One region of the Bradyrhizobium sp. Cp5.3 genome, then DNA from elsewhere that is predicted to be linked to it. Evidence: riboswitches for the same ligand, from Rfam matches in the RefSeq annotation. Region 1 holds a riboswitch; the other holds the start of a gene.
The links. A riboswitch is a leader RNA that binds a small molecule or an ion and turns the genes downstream of it on or off. The one in region 1 is predicted to bind S-adenosylmethionine.
Positions count from the first base shown of each region.

Region 1 (4,208 bases):
CGCCAGAGCGCGCGCTGTCGATGACGCTTGCCGGCGTCGGCTCCGGCTCGGAGCTCGAGAACCTCGACGCCTGGCGCAAGCAGTGCCGCGCCAATGCCGAACAGTTCGAGACACTCGGCACCTCCGACGTCGCCAAGGTCACGCGCGAGGCGCCGAGCCGGATTCCCTTCCTGGTCAAGGACCCGCGCGGCCACGCGGATTTCTACGCCGCGCTGGCGCGGCATGACGCCAAGGGATCGGCGAGCACAATGCGTGGCTTCCAGGGCGGCCGCCCCTCGATCTACACGATGACGGATGCGATCAAAAACGTCGCGACACCAGCGCTGATCATCTGCGGCGACGAGGACGATCCGTGTGTCGGGCCGAGCCTATTCCTGAAGAAGCATCTGCCGGCGGCCGGGCTCGCGATGTTTCCGAAGTCGGGCCACGTGCTGAACCTCGAGGAGCCCGCGCTGTTCAACGAGAGCGTGGAGCGGTTCGTCACGCTGGTGGAAGCCGGGCGATGGCCGGTGCGCGATCCGAGGTCGGTGGCTGCAAACTAGCTCGTCATTCCACATTGCGCAATTGCGCAATCGGGATGCGCCGGCAGGCGCAGGCCCGGAATCCATTGTGCCACGAACGCTGAGGCCCGATGGATTCCGGGTTCGATGCTTCGCATCGCCCCGGAATGACGGTGACTACGACTTCCTCCCGCCTCTGCTCAGCAGAAACACGCCCTGCTCGCCGAACAGATTCCACACCCACCAGGGCAGCCGCAGCCGGAGCGGGCGGCCATAGAGGTCGAGCGCCTCGGCGCGCTCCATCTTGACACCGATCGCATCGCAGAGCTCGACGAAATCCTTGATGGTGCAGAAGTGGATGTTGGTGGTATCGTACCAGGTCGCCGGCAGATTCTCCGTGCGCGGCATGTGACCGCCGATCAGGAGCTGCAAGCGCATCTTCCAGTAGCCGAAATTCGGGAACGACACGATCGCGCGATGGCCGATGCGGAGCAGGTTTTCCAGCACGACCCTCGGCTGCCGCGTCGCCTGCAGCGTCTGCGACAGGATCACATAGTCGAAGGCGTCATCGGGATAGTTGACGAGGTCGGTATCGGCATCGCCCTGCACCACCGCAAGCCCCTTGGCGACGCAGCGATTGACGCCCTCGCGCGACAGCTCGATGCCGCGTCCGTCGATGCCGCGGGTCTCCAGAAGCTGCAGCAGGTCGCCGTCGCCGCAACCGACGTCGAGCACTTTCGAGCCGGGCTTGACCATCTCGGCGACCAGGAGATGGTCGGCGCGATAGTAGCCGGAATGCTCAGTGACAACGCCGTTGAGAGGCAGCACTTCTTGCACGGACATGTCTCAATCGCCCTTGCTGGTGAGCCCGCGCGCTTTGCCTGCGGATTGCAGGAAGGCGCGCGAGATATCGAAGAATTCGGGCACGTCGAGCAGGAAGGCATCATGGCCGCGATCGGTCTCGATCTCGGCGAATGACACCCGCGCGCTCGACGCGTTCAACGCATGCACGAGCGCGCGCGATTCCGATGTCGGGAACAGCCAATCGCTGGTGAAGGAGACAACGCAGAAGCGGGTCTGGATGCCCGCGAACGCCTTCGCGAGCACGCCGTCATGATCAGCAGCGATGTCGAAATAATCCATCGCGCGCGTCAGATAGAGATAGCTATTGGCATCAAAGCGCTCGACGAAGGACGAGCCCTGGTAGCGCAGATAGCTCTCGACCTGGAAATCGGCGTCGAACGAGAAGGTCGGCAGCTCGCGATCCTGCATGCGACGACCGAACTTTCGATGCAGCGCCGCGTCGGACAGGTAGGTGATATGCGCGGCCATCCGCGCCACCGCGAGACCGCGATGCGGATGGATGCCGTGATCGGTGTAGCGGCCGTTGTGCCAGTCGGGATCGGCCATCACGGCCTGCCGGCCGAGCTCGTGGAAGGCGATGTTCTGCGCCGAGTGCCGTGTCGAGCAGGCGATCGCCAGCGCGGAGAACACGCGGCCAGGATAGGCCGCGGTCCACTGCAACACCTGCATGCCGCCCATCGAGCCGCCGACCACTGCGAACAGCGTGTCGATGCCGAGCCGGTCGATCAGCATGGCCTGCGCACGCACCATGTCGGGGATCGTGATGACCGGGAAATCCAGCCCCCACACCTTACCGGTCGCGGGATTGATTGAGGCCGGCCCGGTCGAGCCCATGCAGCCGCCAATCACATTGGCGCAGATGATGAAATATCGGCTCGGATCAAGCGGGCGGCCGGAGCCCACCAGGGTGTCCCACCAGCCCGGCTTGCCGGTGACGGGATGCACATTGGCGACATGCTGGTCGCCGGTCAGCGCATGGCAGATCAGAACGGCATTGGAGCGCTCTGCGTTGAGCTCACCATAGGTCTGGTAGGCGATCTGGAACGGCGAGAGATCGATGCCGCAATCGAGCGGCAGCGGCTGATTGGCGCCAAAATGCGCGACCTCCGAACTCGGATGATCCACCTCATGCGACCGGTCGTCGGCACTGATCGCGGGACTGGGAATCGACTTGACGCCAACCATCTCGACCTCATTTGCGATCAGCCCCTGCGGGCCGCCGCTGACATCAGGCCATAAAATACCCGGCCTGAACGATAGGTTCGGCCGGGATCGGATGCGTCCCCGGCCTGTTTAGCGAGTTTTTTAACGTGGCTGCAAGCCGGCCGGCTCAAATGACCACGGAACACGCAAAAACTACTGGCTCGGGCAGTTTTCGTCAAGTCGCGGTCCGGATTAACCAGATTCGTCTCTACGCCGTCAGCCGGATAGGCCGTCATTTCTCTTTGCTTTCGGCGCTCATCCTGCCTAATCAGGACCTTGACCGCAGCGGATCCGGCCTTGTCGATCCGGCCTTGCCGATCCGCTCTAGAACGCCTCTCAACAACACTGACAGATATGTCCCAACGTCCGCCCGCGCCACCATCGTTGCAGGAATTGCGCAAGGAGATCGATGCGATCGACGAGGGCGTGCATCGGCTGTTGATGCAGCGTGGCGACATCATCGACCGCCTGATCCAGGTCAAGCAGACCCAGGAGGTCGGCTCGGCGTTCCGGCCCGCGCGCGAGGCCAGCATGATGCGCAGCCTGGTCGAGCGCCATCGCGGTATCCTGCCGCTCGATACGGTCGAGAGCATCTGGCGCGTCATCATCTCGACCTTCACCTATGTCCAGGCGCCGTTCGCGGTGCACGCCGACGTCTCGGTGAGCGAGCCCGCGATGCGCGATTCCGCGCGCTTCCATTTCGGCTTCACCGTGCCTTACGTCGCGCATTTCAGCGCACAGGCAGCGGTCGAGGCGGTCGCGAAATCCAAGGGCGATCTGGCGCTGGTCTCGGCGACCTCCAGCCGCACCCCGTGGTGGCTCTCGCTGGAGGAGACGGGCGCGCCGAAGATCATTGCACGGCTGCCCTTCGTCGAGCGTGCCGACCATCCGGCGGCGCTCCCGGTGTTCGTGGTCTCGCGCGTCGCCGACAGCGCCATGGTGACGGAGGTCGAGACGTTCAGCGTGCGCGTGTCGGGCTGGAACGCCGAGATCGCGCGCGCCCTGTCGCCGCTCGCCGAGATCGTGGCGGTGCCCGACACCGCCTTCGACGGCGCAGCGCTGCTGATCTCGATCACTGCGGCAACCAACCTCGATAAGATCAAGGCAGCCCTGATCGATGCGGGGGCCTCCGTCCGCTCCACGGCCCTCGTCGGCAGCCACGCAACGCGCTATACGGTGCCCCCGACCGGGACGAAATCGTAGGCCACGGTCCGTCCCGCCCATCCGGAGTCCAAGATGTCCCGCCCCGTGCCGAACCCCGGCATTCTCGATATTGCGCCCTACACGCCCGGCAAGACGCCGGTGCCGGAGCCGGGCCGCAAGGTCTTCAAGCTGTCGGCCAACGAGACGCCGTTCGGGCCCTCGCCCAAGGCGATCGAGGCCTTCAAGCACGTGGCGACGCATCTGGAGGACTATCCCGAGGGCACCTCGCGCGTGCTGCGCGAGGCGATCGGCCGCTCCTTCGGCCTCGATCCCAGCCGCATCATCTGCGGCGCCGGCTCGGACGAGATCCTCAACCTGCTCGCCCACACCTATCTCAGTCACGGCGATGAGGCGATCTCGACCACTCACGGCTTCCTGGTCTACCCGATCGCCACCATGGCGAACGGAGCCAAGAATATCGTGGCGCCCGAGAAGGAT
Region 1 is NZ_AUFA01000009.1:341,819-346,026, reverse strand. Features, by position in the region: gene K289_RS0115675 (alpha/beta fold hydrolase) at 1-542, shown strand, start outside; gene metW (methionine biosynthesis protein MetW) at 678-1,343, opposite strand; gene K289_RS0115665 (homoserine O-acetyltransferase) at 1,347-2,549, opposite strand; SAM riboswitch at 2,637-2,716, opposite strand; gene K289_RS0115660 (chorismate mutase) at 2,922-3,770, shown strand; gene hisC (histidinol-phosphate transaminase) at 3,804-4,208, shown strand, end outside.

Region 2 (4,208 bases), on a different contig from region 1:
CGCTGATCGAGCTCGAGCGGATGATCGTATTGGTAGTAGTAGCCCTCTAACCCGTCCTGACCGTCGACGCTCTGCTTGGTGCAGACGAAGCCGAGGCGGAGATCGCCGAGCGCGACGCCGTTATTGGCGTGCCAGCCGCGCAGCATCGCACGCGACACCTCGCCCGGCACGCCGCAGATCGCCGTGCCCTTCCAGATCCAGCGCGGCGGCGGATAGCGGATCCAGGCCTTGGCGTCGCTCTCGTACATGTATTCGACATGCACGCCGCCGATCCAGTTGGAGAGATAGTGATATTGCGCGGCCGCCACCGCCGGCGGCAGGTGACTGATGCCGAGCTTCTTCAATCCCGGCAGGAAGCGCTCCTGCTGTTGGCGGCGGAACACGCGGAAGACGAATTCGGCGGCATCCGCCGTGCCGCGCCGCGTCACCACCGTGAGGATCAGCCCAGTGAAATAGGCATGGTAGAGATCGGCGACGGCGCGCCAGCGTTTCCACTGAGCCTCCTGCGCGGAGTCCAAAGTGACGGCCATGTTCACTCCCGATCGTTGTTTTGATCGAGTGTGTCACTGCACCCGGTGACAGGCAACCTGACGCTCATGCAGGCCGCTCTGCACAGAGGCTCACCAATTCCGTATCACGAATTTTGCGTCGCCGTGGCGGCACGCTCGCGCTCGACCCGTTCGGTGACATCACGCGCCATCGCGACCGATCCCTGCACGATCCCACCGGCATCGCGCACCAGCGCGAAGGTCATCTCGATGTAGAGCCTGCGCCCGCTCTTGTGCAACGCGCGGGTCAGCGTCGGTCGACCCGCAAGCTTCATGGTGCCACTCGCAATCGCGGTCTCGAAGCCTTTCCAATGCGCGGCGCGCAAATGTTCGGGAACGATCAGATCGAGATTTTGGCCAAGCGCTTCGTCCGCGGAGAAGCCGAACAGCGCGCTCGATGCGCGATTCCAGCGCACGATCGTGCCGGAGCGATCCGAGTAGATCAGCGCATCCGCGACGTCTTCGATGATCTGCGCGTCGAGTTGGGATTGATCAGTCATCTCGTCACCTCGCACGAAATGTAGCCCGGATGAAGCGCAGCGCAATCCGGGACCTTCTGATGACGAGGGGTCCCGGATTTCGCTGCGCTCCATCCGGGCTACGGTATGCGGCTACACCCGGAAATGCTTGCTCAGCTTCAGGCCCTGCGCCTGGTAGTTCGAGCCAATGCGCTGGCCGTACATCGCGTCGGGACGCGCCAGCATCTTCTCGTAGACGAGGCGGCCGACGATCTGGCCATGCTCGAGGATGAAGGGCACTTCGCGCGAACGCACCTCCAGCACCGCACGGGCGCCCTGCCCGCCGGCGCCGGCATAGCCGAAGCCTGGATCGAAGAAGCCGGCATAGTGCACGCGGAACTCGCCGACCAGCGGATCGAACGGCACCATCTCCGCGGCAAAGTCGGGCGGCACCTGCACCGCTTCCTTGGAAGCGAGGATATAGAACTCGCCGGGATCGAGGATCAGGCTGCCGTCGGGTCGCGCCGAGATCGGCTCCCAGAAATCCTCGACCGCGTAGCCCGAGCGGCGGTCGACATCGACGACGCCGGTGTGGCGCTTGGCGCGGTAGCCGACGAAGCCGCCGCCCTTCTCCCCGGACAGATCGACCGAGACGGCGACACCGCCGGAGAGATCGGCCTCGTCGACATCGACGAGGCGCTCGGCCGCATGGAGCGCGTCGAGCTCGTCGGCATTGAGGATGGCATCGCCGGTGCGGAAGCGGACCTGCGACAGGCGCGAGCCTTCGCGCACCAGCACCGGAAACGTCTTCGGGCTGATCTCGGCATAGAGCGGGCCGTGATAGCCGGCGCCGATCATGTCGAAGCGACGAGTGCCATCCGCGATCACCCGGGTGAAGACGTCGAGGCGGCCGGTCGAGCTTTTCGGATTCGCCGCAGCGACGATCTCCGGCGGCAGCGCGAGGCTTTCCAGAAGCGGCACGATGTAGACGCAGTTGGTCTCCAGCACCGCGCCGTCGGCGAGGCTGAACTCGTGCAGCTTCAGCTCGTCGATGCGCTCGGCGACGGTGGCGCCGGGTCCGGGCAGGAAGCTTGCGCGCACGCGATAGGCGATGTCGCCAAGCCGAAGATCGAGGCTCGCCGGCTGGATCTGGCTTTCGACGAAGTCGTAGGCGGGCAGGATGAGCCCCTCTTCCGCCATCGCCGCGATCATGCGGTCGGGCAGGATACCATTGGCGTCGGCAGCAACCGTGAACGTCAAACGGTGGTCCTCTTCGGGGTCAAACGCATCCGAAAACGCGGAAAAATGAACCTTTTACGGCTATCCGATGGACGCCTTGACGGAAAGGGCATTGCGGAATAAGAGCATGACTTATCCCGTGGTGATTTGAGCCGGCCGGCTTGCAGCCACGTTAAATAAGTCGCTAAACAGGCCGGGGACCTCTGTGATCCCGGCCAGTGGAGATATCCAGGCCGGTTTTTTTGTGACCGCTTTCGCTCGCGTGGTCATGTCGGAGGTACCTATGTCGAAGTCGCCTGCTACTTACCGCCCCGAAACCCGCCTGGTCCATTCCGGCACCCTGCGCTCGCAATATGGCGAGACGTCGGAGTCGCTGTTCCTGACACAGGGCTATGTCTACAACAGCGCCGAGGAGTGCGAGGCGCGGTTCAAGGGCGAGGATCCCGGCTTCATCTATTCGCGCTATTCGAACCCGACGATCGCGATGTTCGAGCGCCGCATGATCGAGCTCGAGGGCGCCGAAGCCGCCCGCTCGGCGGCAACCGGCATGGCCGCGGTGACCACCGCGATCCTGGCCCCGCTGAAGGCCGGCGACCATTTGGTGGCATCAAAGGCGCTGTTCGGCTCGTGCCTCTATGTCGTGCAGGACCTGCTGCCGCGCTACGGCATCGAGACCACGCTGGTCGACGGTCTCGACCTCGACCAGTGGCAGCGCGCGCTGAAGCCGAACACGAAAACCTTCTTCCTGGAGAGCCCGACCAATCCGACGCTCGACGTGCTCGACATCCCCGGCATCGCCGAGATCGCGCACAAGGGCGGCGCGCGGCTGGTCGTCGACAACGTGTTCGCAACGCCGATCTGGCAGAGCCCGCTCGCGCTCGGCGCCGACGTCGTGGTCTATTCCGCGACCAAGCATATCGACGGCCAGGGCCGCTGCCTCGGCGGCATCATCCTGTCCTCGGAAGCCTTCATCGCCGAGCACATCCACAACTTCATGCGCCAGACCGGGCCGTCGATCTCGCCCTTCAATGCCTGGGTCCTGCTCAAGGGCCTGGAGACGCTGGGCGTGCGCGTGCGCGCGCAGACCGATACTGCGGCCCGCATCGCCGAGGTGCTGGCGAGTCATCCCAAGATTTCGCGGCTGGTCTATCCCGGCCGCGCCGATCATCCACAGGCGGCACTGGTGAAGAAGCAGATGCGCGGCGGCTCGACGCTGGTCGGCTTCGAGGTGAAGGGCGGCAAGCAGGCGGCCTTCCGCGCGCTCAACGCGCTCAAGCTTGCGAAGATCTCCAACAACCTTGGCGATGCCAAGAGCCTCGTCACGCACCCGGCGACCACGACGCATCAGCGCCTGAAGCCGGAAGACCGCGCCGCGCTCGGCATCAGCGAGGGCTTCATCCGCTTCTCGACGGGGCTCGAGCATGCGGACGATCTGATCGAGGATCTCACCGCGGCGCTGGAGAAGGCGTGAGGCGATCGAGGTCTCGTAGGGTAGGCAAAGCGAAAGCGTGCCCACCATTCACGATCGCACGGTCGATAGATGGTGGGCACAGCGCGCGAAGAGCGCGCCTTTGCCCACCCTACGCAGCGATGCCTACATCGGCCGGTACGTCCGCACATCCGCCGGCACGTTGACGCCGAGCTTGATCTGGCCGACGGAGCGGATGATGTCGTCGCCGAGGAGCTGGGCGAAGCAGGCGTAGCCCCAGTCGTTCATGTGCAGGCCGTCGGCGATGACGAAGCTCTCCACCGGGAGAGCCTGCTTCTCGTGCCACTCGCGCATCACCTCGAAGCGCGGGAAGATGCCGACGTGACGGAGCTCGGCGACCTTGCCGAGCAGCCTCACCATCCGGCTCGCGCTTTCGGGGCGCTCGGTGACGCGCGGCGAATATTGCGGATCGACCAGCACGATGTCGGCGCCGCCGGCAGCCTGGATGCGGGAGATGCCGTCCTCGACGAGCTT
Region 2 is NZ_AUFA01000001.1:232,799-237,006, forward strand. Features, by position in the region: gene K289_RS0101105 (hypothetical protein) at 1-530, opposite strand, end outside; gene K289_RS0101110 (PAS domain S-box protein) at 635-1,048, opposite strand; gene K289_RS0101115 (2'-deoxycytidine 5'-triphosphate deaminase) at 1,160-2,266, opposite strand; SAM riboswitch at 2,375-2,454, shown strand; gene K289_RS0101120 (O-succinylhomoserine sulfhydrylase) at 2,529-3,716, shown strand; gene K289_RS0101125 (SGNH/GDSL hydrolase family protein) at 3,840-4,208, opposite strand, start outside.
Region 2: it holds a riboswitch for S-adenosylmethionine, as region 1 does, so the genes downstream of both, K289_RS0101120 (O-succinylhomoserine sulfhydrylase) here and K289_RS0115665 (homoserine O-acetyltransferase) in region 1, are expected to answer to the same signal.